DNA from 2 places in the Streptomyces sp. NPDC001941 genome. Region 2 is predicted to be linked to the other one. Evidence: riboswitches for the same ligand, from Rfam matches in the RefSeq annotation. Region 2 holds a riboswitch; the other holds the start of a gene.
What was found. A riboswitch is a leader RNA that binds a small molecule or an ion and turns the genes downstream of it on or off. The one in region 2 is predicted to bind S-adenosylmethionine.
Positions count from the first base shown of each region.

Region 1: it holds a riboswitch for S-adenosylmethionine, as region 2 does, so the genes downstream of both, thrC (threonine synthase) here and ABT160_RS28250 (aminotransferase class V-fold PLP-dependent enzyme) in region 2, are expected to answer to the same signal.

Region 1 is NZ_JBEOYE010000017.1:36,134-45,320, reverse strand. Features, by position in the region: gene groL (chaperonin GroEL) at 1-469, opposite strand, end outside; gene ABT160_RS14840 (cold-shock protein) at 862-1,065, opposite strand; gene ABT160_RS14835 (MoaD/ThiS family protein) at 1,476-1,754, opposite strand; gene thrC (threonine synthase) at 1,799-3,121, opposite strand; SAM riboswitch class I at 3,115-3,257, opposite strand; gene ABT160_RS14825 (glucosyl-3-phosphoglycerate synthase) at 3,423-4,364, shown strand; gene ABT160_RS14820 (DUF7927 domain-containing protein) at 4,530-6,275, shown strand; gene ABT160_RS14815 (alpha,alpha-trehalose-phosphate synthase (UDP-forming)) at 6,401-7,801, shown strand; gene otsB (trehalose-phosphatase) at 7,876-8,730, opposite strand; gene ABT160_RS14805 (DUF3263 domain-containing protein) at 8,804-9,088, opposite strand.
Region 2 is NZ_JBEOYE010000048.1:48,907-58,093, forward strand. Features, by position in the region: gene ABT160_RS28215 (gluzincin family metallopeptidase) at 1-92, opposite strand, end outside; gene ABT160_RS28220 (C40 family peptidase) at 117-1,145, opposite strand; gene ABT160_RS28225 (C40 family peptidase) at 1,360-2,388, opposite strand; gene ABT160_RS28230 (NYN domain-containing protein) at 2,646-4,010, opposite strand; gene ABT160_RS28235 (hypothetical protein) at 4,048-4,290, opposite strand; gene ABT160_RS28240 (rhomboid family intramembrane serine protease) at 4,461-5,183, shown strand; gene ABT160_RS28245 (Lrp/AsnC family transcriptional regulator) at 5,180-5,461, shown strand; gene ABT160_RS28250 (aminotransferase class V-fold PLP-dependent enzyme) at 5,540-6,943, opposite strand; SAM riboswitch class IV at 7,163-7,280, opposite strand; gene trpD (anthranilate phosphoribosyltransferase) at 7,376-8,440, opposite strand; gene qcrB (cytochrome bc1 complex cytochrome b subunit) at 8,577-9,187, opposite strand, start outside.

The DNA of each region.
Region 1 (9,187 bases), on a different contig from region 2:
CGATCTGGGTGTCGGCGGCGGAGATGGAGGCGGTGGAGGCGATCTGCTCCTTGGTCTCCACGTCCTTGGCCTGCTCCAGCAGGGCGCCGGAGACGGCCTCGACGGCCTTCTCGATGCCGCGCTTGAGGGCCATCGGGTTGGCACCGGCGGCCACGTTGCGCAGGCCCTCGCGGACGAGCGCCTGGGCGAGGACGGTGGCGGTGGTCGTACCGTCGCCGGCGACGTCGTCCGTCTTCTTGGCGACTTCCTTGACCAGCTCGGCGCCGATCTTCTCGTACGGGTCCTCCAGCTCGATCTCCTTGGCGATGGACACACCATCGTTGGTGATCGTGGGGGCGCCCCACTTCTTCTCAAGGACGACGTTGCGACCCTTGGGGCCAAGGGTGACCTTGACGGCGTCGGCGAGCTGGTTCATGCCGCGCTCCAGGCCGCGCCGGGCCTCCTCGTCGAACGCGATGATCTTGGCCATGTGAAGTGGTCCTCCCGGACGGGGTGGATTTCTCCGGATCGGCACCCGTGCCCGCGACGGACGGCCGGCTCGCCGTGTGGTTCCTTCCCACCCGGGTCGCCGACCTCACAGGACCGATCCAAGTTCTGTCACTCTCACTCGGAGAGTGCTAACGCCAATGATTAGCACTCGCCCTAGGAGAGTGCAAGCGACTTCGAGGAGCTGCCCTCTCGACGTGCGAGCGGACCCGGCCGGGGCACGGTCCGGACGCGGCCCGGACCCGGCCCGGACCCGGCCGCGACCCGGGGTCGGCGCCCCCGGGTCGCGCCCCGGGACGCGTCCCCCGGGCAAGCGGAAGGGCCCGCGTCCGGTGGACGCGGGCCCTTCTCACGTTGCTGCAGTCAGTCGGCGCTTCAGCCGGCTACGCGGACCATGTCCGCCTGCGGCCCCTTCTGGCCCTGCGAGATCTCGAATTCGACCCGCTGACCCTCTTCAAGGGTGCGGTACCCGTCCATCTGGATCGCGCTGTAGTGGACGAATACATCCGCACCACCGTCGACCGCGATGAAGCCGTACCCCTTCTCCGCGTTGAACCACTTGACGGTGCCCTGAGCCATGCCTAACTCCCCTATTACTGGCCCTTGCACAGGACCGCACTTCGCGGGCCCGGGTCAGACCTCGCCCGCCGACAGGTAGCGGACGTGCGCCGGAACGCGTCGACCGCCGCTGAATGTATCTGTCCAACTGCCGTCTGCAACAGGTCAATCGGACGAGAATTCTGGGCACGGCCCATCGGAAGAATGCGGTGAATTCCTTGAATTCCAGGGCAAGTCGGGCCCGGCAAAAACCACATAAGGGGCAACGTGCTCGAACACTTTGGCTGCTTCTTGTCGCGCGAGGGGCGCACTCGGATATGCGCGTGGCACGGGCAGCGGAAGGGGCTTCCCACACTCTATCGCGTTCAACCATGCAGAATTGCCCCCTCCGCTTCTCTCGCGGAGGGGGCAATACGGGTCACGCGGTGTGGTCAGCAGCCACCGGCGACGGCGGGGATGATCGAGACGCCCGCGCCGTCCGGGGTGGCGGTGTCGAGGCCCTGCTCGAAGCGGACGTCGTCGTCGTTCACGTACACGTTCACGAAGCGGCGCAGCTTGCCCTGGTCGTCCAGGACGCGGGCGGCGATGCCCGCGTGGTTCTTCTCCAGGTCGGCGATGACCTCGGCGAGGGTGGCGCCCTCGGCCGGGACCTCGGACTGGCCGCCGGTGTAGGTGCGCAGGATGGTGGGGATGCGGACGTTCACGCTCATGGTGCGGTACCTCTCGGGAAGCCTCGGGAAGGGTGCGTCGGGTGTCAGTGGGCCAGGCCCGCGGCGCGGAAGGCGTCCAGCGAGGGCTTGATGGTGGCCGTGGCCTGGGAGGTGTCGGCCACCGCGTCCAGGGTCTTCAGGCCGTCACCGGTGTTGAGGACCACCGTGGTCAGGGTCGGGTCGAGGAGCCCGGCCTCCACCAGCTTGCGGGTCACGCCGACGGTCACGCCGCCCGCCGTCTCGGCGAAGATGCCCTCGGTGCGGGCGAGCAGCTTGATGGCGTCGACGACCTGCTCGTCGTTCACGTCCTCCACCGCGCCGCCGGTGCGGCGGGCGATGTCCAGGACGTAGGGGCCGTCGGCCGGGTTGCCGATGGCGAGGGACTTGGCGATGGTGTTCGGCTTCTGCGGGCGCACCACGTCGTGCCCGGCCTTGAAGGCGGCGGACACCGGGGAGCAGCCCTCGGCCTGGGCGCCGAAGATCTTGTACGGCTTGTCCTCGACCAGGCCCAGCTTGATCAGCTCCTGGAGGCCCTTGTCGATCTTCGTGAGCTGGGAGCCGGAGGCGATCGGGATGACCAGCTGGTCGGGGATGACCCAGCCGAGCTGCTCGCAGATCTCGTACGCCAGGGTCTTGGAGCCCTCGCCGTAGTACGGCCGCAGGTTGACGTTCACGAAGCCCCAGCCCTCGCCCAGCGGGTCGCCGATGAGCTCCGAGCAGAAGCGGTTGACGTCGTCGTAGTTGCCCTCGATGCCGACGAGCTCGCCGCCGTACACCGCGGCCATGACGACCTTGCCCTGCTCCAGGTCGTGCGGGATGAACACGCAGGAGCGGAAGCCGGCCCGGGCGGCGGCGGCGCCGACGGCGCCGGCCAGGTTGCCGGTGGAGGAGCAGGACAGGGTGGTGAAGCCGAAGGCGCGGGCGGCCTCCAGGGCCTGCGCGACGACGCGGTCCTTGAAGGAGTGCGTCGGGTTGCCGGAGTCGTCCTTGACGAACAGCCTGCCCGGCTCGACGCCCAGCTCGCGGGCCAGGTTGTCGGCCTTGACCAGCTTGGTCCAGCCCGGGTTGAGGTTGGGCTTGTCGGCCACGTCGGAGGGGACGGGCAGCAGCGGCGCGTAGCGCCAGATGTTCTCGGGGCCGTCCTCGATGCGCTTGCGCAGTGCCTCGGGGCCCTCGGCGGGGAAGTCGTACGCCACCTCGAGGGGGCCGAAACACTCGGCGCAGGCGAAGATCGGTCCCAGCGGGAAGAGGGTGCCGCACTCGCGGCAGGAGAGCCCGGAGGCCGGTCCGAGGTCGACGGTGGCAGCGGCGCTGGCGGCGGGTGCGACGGTCTGTACAGCCATGATGGCGAGGCCCTTTCTCCTCATCTTCCTCATGGCGCACTTCGCCATGAGACGGATTTGGCACCTTCCCTAGCCGGGAGCCTCGCGGATGAGAACGAGACCGGCTGGAGGGTTGCCGGGGCTTCAACGGGCCGTTTCCCTCTGCCCCTCTGGATGAGCGGTATGCGGTTGTGTGTGCGGTTGTGAGTGGCGGACCGACCCCCGACATGCGACGGACATCCGCGTTGTTCAAGACTGTAACCGAAGGCCCGGACGGTTGAGATAGTCGTCCGAACCGCGAGATGGATCACACGCACCGATTTCAGACACCGGGGAGTAGTAGACCGTGCTCGAAGATGTGGAGCGCTGGCTGAAGGCCCGCTCCTGGTCAGCCGCCGACCGCACGCTCGGCCAGGTGCTGGCCGCCAAGCGCGGGACGACGGTGAGCGTCGTCCTCCCGGCGCTGAACGAGGAGGCGACCGTCGGGGACATCGTGACGGTGATCCGCCGCGAGCTGATGTCGCCCGCGGTCCCGCTGGTGGACGAGCTGGTGGTGATCGACTCGGGCTCCACCGACCGCACGGCCGAGGTGGCCGCGGCGGCCGGGGCCCGGGTGGTGGCGCGGGACGCGATCCTGCCCCGGATACCCGCGGTGCCGGGCAAGGGGGAGGTCCTGTGGCGGTCACTGATGGTGACCGGCGGGGACGTCGTCTGCTTCGTGGACGCGGACCTCAAGGAGTTCTCCGCGGACTTCGTCTCGGGGATCGTCGGCCCGCTGCTGACCGATCCCGACGTGGACTTCGTCAAGGCGATGTACGACCGCCCCTTCGGCGACACCCCTGGTCAGGGCGGCCGGGTGACCGAACTGGTGGCGCGCCCGCTGCTCAACCTGCACTGGCCGATGCTGGCCGGGTTCGTCCAGCCGCTGGGCGGCGAGTACGCGGCCCGGCGCTCGCTGCTCGAACGGCTGCCCTTCCCGGTCGGTTACGGAGTGGAGCTGGGCCTGCTGGTCGACGCGCTGCACACGGTGGGCCTGGACGCGCTGGCGCAGGTGGACGTCGGGGTGCGCAGGCACCGCCACCAGGACGGGCAGGCGCTGGGCCGGATGGCGGCGGCGATCTACCGCACGGCGCAGCTGCGGCTCTCGCGCGGACACCTGGTGCGCCCGGTGCTCACCCAGTTCGAGCGCGGCGAGGACGGCTTCGAGCCGCGGACGTACCCGGTGGACACCGAGGAGCGCCCGCCGATGGCGGAGATCGCGGAGTACGCGCGACGCCGGGTGGCGTAGTCGCGTGGTCCCGCCGGGAGCGCGGGAGCGGGGCGGGGCCGGACGGGGCGGCAAGGGTGGCCGGTGCCCGCCTCCCGGCGCAACCTCGGACGGCCCCCTCGCGTGGCGCGCGGGGTCGGCCGGGCGTACTGCCTAGATTTCCGTTTTATGTGGTTCAGACATGGAATGCGCTTCCTGCTTGGCGCGGCGACCGCCGCGACGGCGCTGGTGGCCACGGCGGCACCCGCGTCCTCCGTCGTCGTCGAGCCCTTCGCCAAGCGGTACGACGCCGCGGTCTACGGGGACTTCATCACCCTGGGCAACACAGTGCTCCAGTGCCCCGACACCCCCGCCGACGTCGCCGCCCGCTGCGAGGCCGCCCAGACCGGCACCAGCAGCGAGAACAACAACCAGTTCGCCATGCGGTACACCGACACCGCGGGCCTGGCCTCCCCGGTGCTCGACTCCAGCACCGCCACGATCACCGTGCCGCCGGGCGCCAGGGTCGCGTACGCCCGGCTGTTCTGGGGCGGCAACGACGGCACGTACAAGCTCGGCAACAACCAGGTCCAGTTCTGCGACACCGCCGGCCGGGCCACCTCGCCCGCCGGCGACCCGCTGACCTCGCGGCCGGTGCTGAAGGTCGGCCCGCGCCCCGAGGCCCCGGTCACCGTGGCCGACGCGGTGCGCACCCCGGCGGCCGTGGGCGGCCCGCACTACTACACCGCCGAGGCCGACGTGACCGCCGCCTTCGCCGGGGTCGCCACCGGCAGCCCGGTCCCGGTCGCCGTCGGCAACGTCTGGGCCCCCACCGGCAACGGCTGCGTCGGCGGCTGGTCGCTGACCGTGGTGTGGAAGTACGACGCCCCCAACGCCCAGTACGCGCCCGACCGCCACCACGTGTACGTCTACGGCGGGCACGTGGTGCAGCAGTCCAAGGACCCCGACACCACCATCACCGTGGACGGGTTCTACCGCTCCGGCTCCAAGGACCTGCGCGCCAGCGTCACCGCCTACGAGGGCGACGCCAACGTCACCGGCGACCAGTTCCTGGTCAACGCCCGGCGGATGACCGACCCGGAGAGCGGCGGCGGGGCCAACAACTTCTTCAACAGCCACGCCGAGGGCTGCACGGACCCCTGCGACGCCAACAACTTCTCCATCGACGCCAAGACCTTCGAGGTCCCCGGCGACACCATCCCCGAGGGCGCCGACTCCGCGGACCTGACCTTCCGCACCCGCGGCGACACCTACGTGCCGCAGGCCCTGGCCTTCTCGGTGCCGGTGCCCGACCTGGAGATCAAGAAGACGGCGTCCCCGACCCGGGTGAAGCCGGGCGACAAGCTCACGTACACGATCACCGCGAAGAACATCTCCTCGCTCGACTACCCGGGCGCCCGGCTGAGCGACGACCTGAGCGACCTGCTCGACGACGCGGTGTACGACGGCGACGCCAGGGCCACCCTCGGCACGGTCCGCTACGCCGCGCCGAAGCTCTCCTGGACCGGCACCGTGCCCACCGGCAGGACCGCGACGATCACCTACTCGGTGACCGTCAACGACCCGGTCAGCGGCGACGGCAAGCTGACCAACGACGTGGTCGCCGACACCCCGCGGACCAACTGCGAGGACGGCGCCACCGACCCGGCCTGCTCCCCGGTGTTCCCGCCGGTCCAGACCCCGCCGTCCCCCAAGCCTTCTCCGTCCCCCAAGCCCTCGCACAGCGACGGGCCCTCCCCGCGCCCGTCCCGCACCGACCAGGGCCGCCCCACCCCGCCGCAGGACGCCGCGGGCGGCACCGACGGCGGCCAGATGGCCGAGACCGGCGCGGGCGGCGAGCAGCTGTGGCTGCTCGGCGGCCTGGGCATCGCGCTGGCCGGGGTCGGCGCGGTGGCGGTCGCCGCGACCCGGGGGCGCCGCGGCCACCACTGACCGGCCGCCCCCGAGCCTCACCCGAGCCACTCCTGACCGGAAACGGCGCTCCCCACGGCCGGGCCCCGCACCGCGGGGCCCGGCCGCACGTTTGAGCGTTTGTGCGACGGGCTAGGTTCGTCCCCATGGCTTCCGCACAGGTTCTGGTGGCGTCCAACCGCGGTCCCGTGTCGTACGCGCGCGGCGCCGACGGCACCCTCGAAGCACGGCGCGGCGGGGGCGGCCTCGTCTCCGGCCTCTCCGCGATCGGCCCGGACACCGACTCGCTCTGGGTGTGCTCCGCGCTCGGCGACGGCGACCGCGAGGCGGTGCGGCGCGCGGGCGGCGGCGACCTGCCGGACGCGGACACCGGCGGCCGCCGGGTGCGGATGCTCGACATCGACCCGGACGTCCACTCCGACGCGTACAACGGCATCGCGAACTCGGTGCTGTGGTTCGTCCACCACCTGCTGTACCAGACCCCGCTGGAGCCCGTCTTCGACGCGGAGTTCCGCCGCCAGTGGGCGGCGTACGAGACCTACAACCGGCTCTTCGCCCGGGCCCTGGCCGACCAGGCGGGCCCCGGCGCGGCCGTCCTGGTCCAGGACTACCACCTGGCCCTGGTCCCCGGGATGCTCCGCGAGCTCCGCCCCGACCTGCGCATCGGCCACTTCTCGCACACCCCGTGGGCGCCGGTGGACTACTTCCGGATGCTGCCCGACGACATCGCCGAGCAGCTCCTGCGCGGCATGCTCGGCGCGGACCGGCTCGGCTTCCTGACCCGGCGCTGGGCGGACGCCTTCGCCGCCTGCTGCGAGGCCGTCGTCGGCGGCACCGGGGACACCGAGCTGGGCGTGCACGGCCTGGGCGCGGACGCCGACTTCCTGCGCGAGCGCTCCCGCCGCCCGGACGTGGCCGAGCGGATGGCGGCACTGCGCGAGCAGATCGGCCCCGGCCGCCGCACGGTCGTCCGGGTGGACCGCACCGAGCTGTCCAAGAACATCGTGCGCGGCCTGCACGCCTACCGGGCCCTGCTGGACGAGCACCCCGAGTGGCGCGAGCGCGTCGTCCACCTGGCCTTCGCCTACCCCTCGCGCCAGGACCTCGCGGTCTACCGCGCCTACACCGAGGAGGTCTCCCGCCTCGCGGCGGAGATCAACGAGGCGTACGGGACGCCCGGCTGGACCCCGGTCGTGCTGCACGTCGAGGACGACTTCGCCCGCTCCCTGGCCGCGTACCGGATCGCCGACGTGGCGCTGGTCAACCCGGTGCGCGACGGGATGAACCTGGTGGCCAAGGAGGTCCCGGTGGTCTCCGACCACGGCTGCGTCCTGGTGCTGTCCCGGGAGGCGGGGGCGTACGCGGAGCTGGGCGCGGACGCCCTGGTGGTCAACCCGTACGACGTGACGGGCACCGCGCGCGCCCTGCACGAGGCCCTGACCATGCCCGACGACGAGCGCGCCGAGCGCACCCGGCGGCTGTCCTCGGCGGCGACGGCGCTGCCCCCGGAGAAGTGGTTCCTGGACCAGCTGCACGCCCTGGACTAGGACCTGCCTCCCCCGCCCGGCCCGTCCGGGCGGGTCAGCCTGGCCGTCCGGGCGGGTCAGGGCCAGGGTCAGGGTCAGGCCAGCGCGGACCCGAGCGCGCCGAGCAGTCCCACCACGGCCGCCGGTCCGGGCACCCGCAGGTCGGCGCGCTCGGCCAGTTCGGGCACCTCGCCGGAGCCGCTGCACACCAGCACCCCGGCCACCCCGTCCGAGCGCAGCTTCTCCACCGCGCCGAACGCCGGCAGGTCGCCCAGGTCGTCCCCGGCGTACAGGACGGACTCGGCGCCCACCTCCCGCACGTACTCCGCGAGGGCCACGCCCTTGTCCATGCCGGGCGGCCGCAGTTCGAGCACCATCCGGCCCGGCTCCAGGACCAGGCCGTGGCGCGCGGCCAGCTCGCCCAGCGGGCCGCGCAGGGCCTCGAAGGCGCCCTGCGGGTCCTCGGCGCGCCGGGTGTGCACCGCCACCGCGCGCCCCTTCTCCTCGATCCAGGTCCCGCGCCAGGCCCCGAACCGGTCCAGGAAGCCCGGCAGTTCGGCCCGCACCGACGCCACCCCGGGGTGCGCGGCGGCGGCCCGCACGGTGCCGGTGACGGCGTCCCAGCGCTCGGCGCCGTAGTGCCCGAGGACCACCAGGTGCTCCAGGCCCGGCACCCCGGCGAAGCCGCCGTAGCGCACGGCGACCCCGGCCGGCCGGCCGGTCACCACCGCGACGGAGGCGACCCGGGGCGCAAGCGCGGCGAGCGCGGCCACCGCCCCGGGGTGGGCCCGGGCCCGCTCGGGGTCGGGGACGATCTCGGCGAGGGTGCCGTCGAAGTCGAGCGCGACGACGGCCCGCTCGGGGTGGGCGAGCAGCGCGGCGAGGCCGTCGCGCCCGGCGGTGGTCAGGGGCTGCGGCAAGGGGTCCGCGGACTCCGGTGAACTGCCCATGCCCGTGACCCTATCGGCGCGCGCGGGGCACCACCATGGCGTCCCGGGGCGTGGACGCCCGCGCGCCCGCCCGTCAGCGGCGCCGGGCCCGGTCCTCGCGCACCCGGCGCAGCCGGTTGACGGTCACCGGGTCGTGGGCGAGCGCCCGCTCGTCGTCGAGCAGCGCGTTGAGCAGCTGGTAGTAGCGCACCGGCGACATCCCCAGCCGCTCGCGTATCGCGCGCTCCTTGGCCCCGGGGCCGGGCCAGGAGCGGCGCTCCACGGCGAGGACGGCGCGCTCGCGCTCGCCGAGCCCGGCGGCGGGACCGGGGCCGGGCCCGTCCGCCGGGCTCGCGCGGTCACTCGTACGGTCGCTCATGGGGGAAACATAGCGACCGGCACTGACAGCCGCCCCGCGGGAAGCCCCTCGGGGCGGCCGCCCGCCTAGGACCTGTCCGGTCGATCACGCCTGGGCCGC
Region 2 (9,187 bases):
GCGGTGCCGGGGGCCGCGCAGCCGGACAGGGCGAGCAGCATCGCCGCGAGGGTGCCCGCCGCCGTCCTTGGTCCTCGCCCCTGGTCCGCCATTCCCCCGATCGTACGGTCAGCGGCTCACACGCGCGTCACCGAGGAGATCGGCATCATCCCCACGGGGTCGTAGCGCACCGGCGCGCCCGGGTAGGGGGCGTGGATCACCTGGCCGTTGCCCGCGTACATCCCGATGTGGCTGGCGTCGTCGCGGTAGGCGACCAGGTCGCCGGGCTCGGCGTCGGCGAGGGAGACCTGGCGGCCCGCGTAGCGCTGGGCCTGCGAGGTGCGCGGCAGGCCGACGCCCGCCTGTCCGTAGGACCACTGCATCAGGCCGGAGCAGTCGAATCCGGACGGGCCGTTGGCGCCCCACACGTAGGGGCGCCCCACGGCCTGCCGGGCCGCCATCAGCGCGGCGGCCGCCCGCGACGAGGACGGCGCCTGGCCGGACAGCGGGGGCAGCGCGGTGCGGCCGGAGCGGGAGGCCCGGTCGATGGCCTCGCGCTCGGCGGACGGCAGCGCGTTGAGCAGCCGGCGCGCCTCGGCGAGCTTGCCCTCGACGACCCGCTTGTGGCGGGCCACCGCGACCCGGGTGCGCTCCAGTTCGGCGAGGTCCCGCATGGCCTCGGCGCGCTCCTGGTTCAGGGCCCGCTGCTCGCGCCGGAGTTCCTGGAGGTCGTCGGCCTGCCGCTCGCTGACCCGCTCCAGGGTGGCGGCCTTGTCCAGGTAGCTGTCGGGGTCCTCGGAGAGCAGCAGCGCGAGCGCGGGGTCCATGCCGCCCGAGCGGTACTGGGCGCCCGCCACCGAGCCCAGCGCCCCGCGCATGGTGTTGATCCGCTCCTGGGCGCGGGCCATCTTGTCCTGGCTCTGGGCGACCTCGCGGCGCAGCTGCTTGGCGCGGTCGTCGGCCTTGTTGAACCCCTCGGTGGCCTGTTCGGCCTGCTCGTAGAGCCGGTCGACCTTGGCGCGGGTGGCCTCGGTGCTGTCGCGCGGGTCGGCGCTCGCCGGGGCGGCGCCGAGCGCGGCGGCGGCGGTCGCGGCCGCCGCGGAGAGGACGGTGACCGTCGCGCCCCGGTTGAGGCCGGGCTGCGGGGGTCGGCGGTGCGACGCCACAGTTCGCTCCCTTACGGCTCGTACGCAGGTCTGTCAGGCGGCAGACAGTAGCCGGACGAACACGCGGCGGCCAAAGACCGTTCCGGGCACGCAAAGTGACGCCCCGCCAGTGACCACAGGTCACCGACGGGGCGCGGCGTCAGCGGGGTGCGTCGTAATTCGCCCGATTGGGCGGCCTTTACGACGTGTCGCGGGGGACGGTGCGGGAAGGAGGTCAGATCCGCCGGGCGCCGTAGAAGCTGCCCAGGTAGCTCATCTTCTCGTAGCGGACGGAGGCGCCGGGCTTGGGGGCGTGCAGCACCATGCCGTTGCCCGCGTAGAAGCCGACGTGCGCGAGCCCGTTGAAGAACACCAGGTCGCCGGGGGCCAGCTGGCTGAAGCTGACCGGGCTGCCGTCGTTGATCTGGGTGTAGGTGGTCCGGGTTATGGAGACCCCGACCTGCCGGAAGGACCACTGGGTGAGGCCGGAGCAGTCGTACGAGTTGGGGCCCTCGGCACCGGACACGTACGGCTTGCCGACCTGGCTGGCGGCGGCCTGCAGGGCGGCGGCGCCGCGGCCCGAGCCGGGCTTCTCGTTGCCGAGGTTCACCCGCTCGCCGGCGTCGCGGCTGGCGCGGTTCTCGTCCTGCTGCATCTTGGCGCGCTCGGCGGCGGTCAGGGTGTTGAGGAGCTTCTGCGCCTCGGCGAGCTTGGCCTGGAAGGACCGCTTCTTCTCGCCCAGCGTCTTGCGGACGTCCTCGAGGTCGGAGAGCTTGCGGGTGGCCTCGGCGCGCTTCTGCGCCAGGGTCCGCTGCTTGGCCTGGATGGTCCCGAGGGCCTCGGCCTGCTTGGCGCCGAGCTGGTCGATCGCGGAGGCCTTGTCGAGGTAGGTGTCCGGGTCGGCCGAGAGGAAGAGGGCGATGGACGGGTCCAGGCCGCCGGAGCGGTACTGGGCGCTGGCCACCGAACCGATGCCGTCGCGCAGGGTGTTGAGCTCGGCCTGGCCGCGGGCGACCTGGTCCTGGAGCTGCGCCACCTCCTTCTGGAGGGTGGTCTGCTTCTCCTTGGCGCCGTTGTACTCCTCGGTGGACTTCTCCGCCTGGTGGTACAGCTCGTCGACCTTGCTCTTGACCTCGTCCTTGCTGGGCTTGGACGGCGCCGCGCTGGCGGCCTGCGAGCTGAGCGCCACGGCAGCGGCGGCGGTCGCGGTCAGCACGGTCACGCGGGTACGGCTCGGCTGCTTGGGTCGACGGTGGGACGCCACGAAGGACGGCTCCTTCTTCCTCAGAGCCGCCGAACTGCGCGGACGTGGCGGCCCCTTCGCTTGACACCCCGGATGGATGATCTACCGCGCGAAGGTTCGAGCCATGACCTTAGTGACCGAGTTGTGATCGGTTCAAATCCTCATGCGAAAAATCAGGCTCATGAAGCGCACTTTTTACAGTCGTCACACGCGCAGTGATGGCCACTTGACCGTGTGTCGGTCAGGAGTGCCGCCAATCCGGTCATTGCGCGCAGGAGTTACGAGACGCGCGAAAGCCGCTTCAGCAGCATCAGGGACGCCACAGGGCGCGCCCCCGCCTTGGCGACGCCGTCGGCCACCTCGCGGTCGGTGGAGACCACGATGACCGGCCGCCCCGGCGGCTCGGCCCGCACCAGCTGGCGGATCAGCTCGTCGGCGGTCACACCCGCCTTGGAGAACAGCACCCGCACCCCGCGCGGCGGCGCCAGCAGCACCGGCGCGGCCAGCTCCGCGCCGTCGAAGACGCAGGTGACCTCGGCACCGGTCTGCGCGGCCACCATGGCGAGCCCGCCGAGCAGCCGCAGCCGCTGCTTCTCCAGCGGCATCGTCGGGTAGCCGGTCTTGGTCACGTTGTAGCCGTCCACGACCAGGTGCGCCTGCGGCAGCGCGAGCAGCTGGTCCAGGAGCGCCGGGTCGGTCTCGGACAGGGCGCGGGCCGCGATGTCCTTGGGCGACATCCGGCCGGGCTCCACCGCGTCGACGGTGTCCGCGGGGCGCACCGAGGCGGGCGGCAGGGCCAGTTCGCGGCGCAGTCCCTGGGCCGCGTCGAGCACGGTGTCGAGCAGCAGCCGCAGCCGCATGTCCTCCACCGAGCGGCCCTCGCGGGCGGCCCGGCGGGCCGACTCCACGCTGGCCTCGGCCTCGCCGAGGCGGGCCTTGAGCCGCCGGCCCTCGCTCTCGGCGGCGGACACCTGGGCGGCCGCCTCGGCCCGGATGCCGTCGATCTCCTCGTGGCTGCGGCGCAGTGCCGCCTCACCGCGCTTGACGTCGGCCTGGGCGCTGCGCAGCTTGCGCTGGAGCGACTCCGCCTCGCGCCGGGCCACGTCCAGGTCGGCGCGCAGCCGCTCGGTCTCGGTGCGGGTGTGCGCGCGGGCGTCGGCCAGCTCCTCGCGCAGCCGCTCCAGCTCGCGCCGCCCGGCCTCGTCGGCCCGCTCGGCGTCGGCCCGCTGGGCCTCCTCGCCGGCCGCCGCGACGAGCTTCACCCAGCCCGCGGGGCGCAGTACGTAGGCCGCCGCCGCGACGTCCTCGGGGTCGGCGGCGGCGGGCGGGGAGCCGGCCTCGACGGCCCCGGCCAGCTCCGGCTGGGTCTCCTTGAGCCGCTCGCCGATCCGCTGGCGGAAGAGCGGGTCGCCCTCCAGCGCCGCGGCCATCGCGTTGCCCGCGAACTTGGCGCGGCGGCTCGGCGTGAACCGGGCGTACTGCCGCAGCTGGGACGGCAGTTCGGCGACCGTCAGGCCGCCGAACGCGTCCGAGACGAGCGCGACGACCCGGCGCCGCACCCCTTCGGGCAGCGGTCGGTCGAGCGCCTCGGCGGCGTCGCCGGCCGAGCCGGCCGGTTCGGCGCCGCTCTCCGGCTGCTCCACGATCCGTCACCCCACAGTTGTCTTGCGCGCCGCCCGCTCAGGAGCCGGCGCCCGGCCTGTCCACCAGTTCGATCTGGTCCACCGCGTTGCACCAACGGCAGCGCACCGACTCGATGGTCTCACTGACCACCTCGCGCTCCTCCACCTTGGGCTCCCCGGCCAGGTCCAGATGGACGTACTCGACGACCTTGGACGAGCGGGTCACGTCGAAGCGGGTGAGGTTCCCGCACAGGGTGCAGCGCCAGCGGGTCTCGGCGGTCGGCAGGGGTACCGTCGTCATGGATCGCCGTCCTCTTTCTCGTACGAGCGCCGTGCGCCGTACCGGAATGCGTGAGCCGCGGTGCGCCGTCGAACTGCGGATGTCCTGCCCGCAACCCTACGGCCTCACGGCTGCCCCGTGTGCGGCGAGGCGCCCTGTCCCGCTCGGTCCCGTTACGTCATGCTCTGATCATGATCGATTGGCGGCGGGCGGCCCGGGCGGCCGTGCACGGACCCTCGGTGACGTACGGCGTGATCGCCCTGTGCTGCGCGGTGTTCCTCATCAGTCCGCTCTCGGGCCTCAACCCGGTGTACGGCACCGGGGACGCCCTGCTGGCGGCGCAGGACGCGTACTTCCGGCGCTGGGGGGTGGTCCCCGCGGAGCTGATGAACAGCGAGCCGCACGCCCTCGTCACCCCGCTGACCGCGCTGTTCGTGCACGGCAGCTGGCTGCACCTGCTCGGCAACATGCTCTTCCTCTACGTGTTCGGGGCGATGGCCGAGGAGCGCATGGGCCATCTGGAGTTCGCGCTCTTCTACCTCGGCTGCGGTTACCTCGCGCTACTCGCCTACGCCGCCGCGCACGCCCACTCCGCCCAGACCCTGGTGGGGGCCTCGGGCGCGATCTCGGGGGTGCTCGGCGCCTTCCTCTACCTCTTCCCCAAGGCGCGCGTCACCAGCCTCTTCCCGTTCCTCTTCTTCCTGCCGCTGCGCTTCCCGGCCTGGATCGTGCTGGTCTTCTGGTTCGTCCTGCAGTGGCTGGCCGCGCGGACGGCGGGCAGCGGCCCGGGCGTCGCCTACCTGGCCCACCTGGTGGGCTTCGGCGTCGGCTTCCTCTACGCCTGGGGGCGCTTCCGGGGGCGGGCTACAGTGAAGGCCCAAGCAGCGGCGCCCGAGGGAGAAAGCCAACCGTGATCACCGCGATCGTGCTCATCAAGACCAGCGTGGACCGGATCCCCGAGATCGCCGAGTCGATCGCGGCGCTGGACAGCGTCAGCGAGGTCTTCTCCGTCACCGGTACGTACGACCTGATCGCGATGGTCCGGGTGGCCCGCCACGACGACCTGGCCGACGTCATCCCCGGCCGCATCAGCAAGATCCCGGGCGTCGAGGGCACCGACACCCACGTCGCGTTCCGCACCTACTCCCAGCACGACCTGGAGGCGGCCTTCGCGATCGGCCTGGACTCCTAGGCCACGGGAGAACGCCCGAAGGCGCCCGGCACGTCACGTGCCGGGCGCCTTCGTCGTCGTACGGGTACGGGTACGGCCTCAGCCGCGGTCGGGCACGCAGCGCCCGTCCTCGGTGCGGTAGTTCCAGCGGGCGCCGTCGCGCACCAGCTCCTTGACGGCGCGCACGAAGCGGTCCAGGTGCTCGTCGGGCGTACCGGCACCGAAGCTGACCCGGATCGCGTTGAGCGAGCGCTCCCCCGGCTCGGCGTCCGGCGCGCCGCACTCGCCCTGGTCGCCCGGCTCGCCGCCGAGCAGGGTGCGCACCAGCGGGTGGGCGCAGAACAGGCCGTCGCGCACGCCGATGCCGTACTCGGCCGAGAGCGCGGCGGCGAAGTGCGAGCTGTTCCAGCCCTCCACCACGAAGGAGATGACGCCCACCCGCGGGGAGTCGTCGCCGAACAGCGAGAGCACCCGCACCTCGGGCACGTCCGCGAGGCCCGCGCGGACCTTGGCGATCAGGTGCTGCTCGCGCTCCACCAGGGAGTCGAAGCCGGCCTCGGTGAGGGCGCGGCAGGCCGAGGCGATGGAGTAGACGCCGATCACGTTGGGCGAACCGGCCTCGTGGCGGGCCGCGCTCTGGTGCCACTCCACGTCCACGCCGCCGTCCTCGGCCCGCGCGACCTTGCGGGTGGCGCCGCCGCCGGCCAGGTAGGGGTCGGCCTCGCGCAGCCAGTCGGGCCGCCCGGCGAGCACGCCCGAGCCGAACGGCGCGTACAGCTTGTGGCCGGAGAAGGCGACCCAGTCGACGTCCAGCTCGCCGATGTGGACCGGGTGGTGGGGCGCGAGCTGGGCGGCGTCGAGCACGATGCGGGCACCGTGCGCGTGAGCGGCCGCCGCCAGCTCGCGCACCGGCCAGAGCTCACCGGTGACGTTGGAGGCACCGGTGACGCAGACCAGGGCGGGGCCGTGGGGCTCGCGCGCGGCGAGGGCGCGCTCCAGGGTCTCCACGGCCTGCCGGGGGGTGCGGGGGGCGTTGAGGTAGGTGACGCGGGCGCCGCGCCAGGGCAGCAGCGAGGCGTGGTGCTCGGTCTCGAAGACGAAGACCTGGCAGTCCGCGGGCAGCGCGCGGGCCAGCAGGTTGAGCGAGTCGGTGGTGGAGCGGGTGAAGACGACCTGGTCGTCGGGGCGGCAGCCGAGGAACTCGTGGACGGTCCTGCGGCTGTTCTCGAACAGGTCGGTGGAGAGCTGGGAGAGGTAGCCCGCGCCGCGGTGCACGCTGCCGTAGTACGGGGCGTAGGCGGCCACGTCGTCCCAGACCCGCTGCAGGGCCGGGGCGCTGGCGCCGTAGTCCAGGGCCGCGTAGCTGACCTCGCCGCCGGTGACCAGCGGGACGGTCACGTCGCGGCCGAGGACCGGGAGCGGGGCGGCACAGCAGGGCTCCTCGGAAGCGGCGGCAGCGGCGGAGTCGGCGGTGGCGGCGGCGTCGTTCAGGTACGCGGACATGGCGGCATCTCCCGGCAGGACAAGGCGAATGGAGGCGTGGGGACCCCGCGGCACGACTGGGTACGGCTCGACTGCCGTACGGCACACGGGTGTTGCTCGACGCACGGCGACAAGGAGGGCCGTACGGAGGAGGGGTGGAGAAAGGGGCCGAGGGGCCCTATCGCATTCGCTTGCTCACGAGACTGCTCCCTTGAGGACCAGGACCCCAGGGCATGCAGGGGTCCGCGCTTGCCGTAGACCTCGCTGCCTACGGCCTGGTCTTCACCCGGGGCACCCCGCCACGGACGGAGGGTTGCCGGACAGCGGGCCGGGGCCTAGATCGCTGTCACTCATGACCTTGCCAGGAGTATGGCACAGACGAAGATCGCGCCCAACCGGGGGTCCACATCGTGGACCCCCGGCCGGACGCGACCGGCGTGCGGGGAGGGGCGCTCAGGCGTGGGTGGCGGCGACCCAGCGCTCCAGGGCCGCCCGCGCGGCGCCGGAGTCGATGGACTGCGCCGCCCGCTCCATGCCCGCGCGCAGCTGGGCGGCCAGGTCGCCGGAGCCGGGCTCCAGGGCGACCAGCGCCGCCGCCGAGTTGAGCAGCACCGCGTCCCGTACCGGCCCCCGCTCCCCCGCGAGCAGCCGCCGGGCCACGTCGGCGTTGTACGAGGCGTCCGCGCCGCGCAGCGCCTCCACGGGCACCAGGTCCAGGCCCACGTCGCGCGGGTCGAAGACCTGCTCGCTGACCGCGCCGTCGCGCACCACCCAGACCCGCGAGGTGGCCGTGGTGGTCAGCTCGTCCAGGCCGTCGTCGCCGCGGAAGACCAGCGAGGAGTTGCCGCGCTCGGCGAAGACCCCGGCCACGATCGGCGCCATCCGGGGATCGGCGACGCCGACCGCCTGGGCCTTCACCCGGGCCGGGTTGGTCAGCGGGCCCAGCACGTTGAAGGTGGTGCGGATGCCCAGCTGGCCGCGGGCGGCGGCGACGTGCCGCAGCGCCGGGTGGAACCTGACCGCGAAGCACATGGTGATCCCGGCCTCCACGGCGACCTCGGCGACCCGGCTCGGGGTCAGGTCGAGGTTGACCCCGAGCTTCTCCAGGACGTCGGAGGAGCCGGAGGCGGAGGAGGCGGCGCGGTTGCCGTGCTTGACGACCCGGACGCCGGTGCCGGCCACCACGATCGAGGACATGGTGGAGATGTTGACGGTCTTGGCGCCGTCGCCGCCGGTGCCGACGATGTCCACGCAGGGCCCCGCCACGTCGATCACGTTGGCGTGGGCGTACATGGTCCGTACGAGACCGGTGATCTCCTCGACCGTCTCGCCCTTGGCCCGCAGCGCCACCATGAACCCGGCGATCTGGGCGTCGGTGGCCTCGCCGCGCATGATCCGGTCCATCGCCCAGGCGGTGTCGTCCGCGCTCTGGTCCTGGCCCCTCAGCAGCGAGTCCAGTACGCCGGGCCAGGAGCGGCCCGCCGCGGTGTCGCCTCCAGCGGGGTGCACAGCGCCCATGGTCGCTCCCGGGTGTCGTCCGTACGGATGTGAGGGCTTCCACCCTATCGAGCGCCGGGTACGGCAAAGAGCCCCGTCCGGTGAATGGACGGGGCTCTCGCCGTGGCGACCGACAGGTCAGGTGGTGCTCAGGGGATCAGTGGTGGCCGTGGCCGCTGGTGATCTCCTGGTACTCCTCGGCGGTCGGCTTGGAGATCTGGTTCCCCTCGCCGTAGTAGCCCTTGCTGAGCTTGACCCGCAGCTTCTCGGAGCGCTTCACCTTGCGCTCCACGCCGTTCTCGTCGACCGTGGCGCCGATCTCGGCGGGCGCGTACTGCTCGTGCGCCGTGAGCTTGTAGCGGGCGCCGGGCTCCAGCTGCTCGTGGACCTCGACGAACTCACCGTGCGGCAGGCGCTTGATGATGCCGGTCTCGCGACCGTGCAGCACCTTGTCCCGGTCCCGGCGCTGGAGGCCGAGGCAGATCCGCTTGGTGACGATGAACGCGATGACCGGGCCGACGAAGAAGAAGATCCGTACGAACCAGGTGATCGAGTTGATCGACAGGTGGAAGTGCGTGGCCCAGAGGTCGTTGCCGCCACCGACGAGCATGACCATGTACGCGGTGATCCAGGCGACGCCGAAGGCGGTGCGCGTCGGAGCGTTGCGCGGGCGCTGCGCGATGTGGTGCTCGCGCTTGTCGCCGGTGATCCAGGACTCGACGAACGGGTAGACGCCGATCGCGGCCAGCACCAGCGGGAAGACCACCA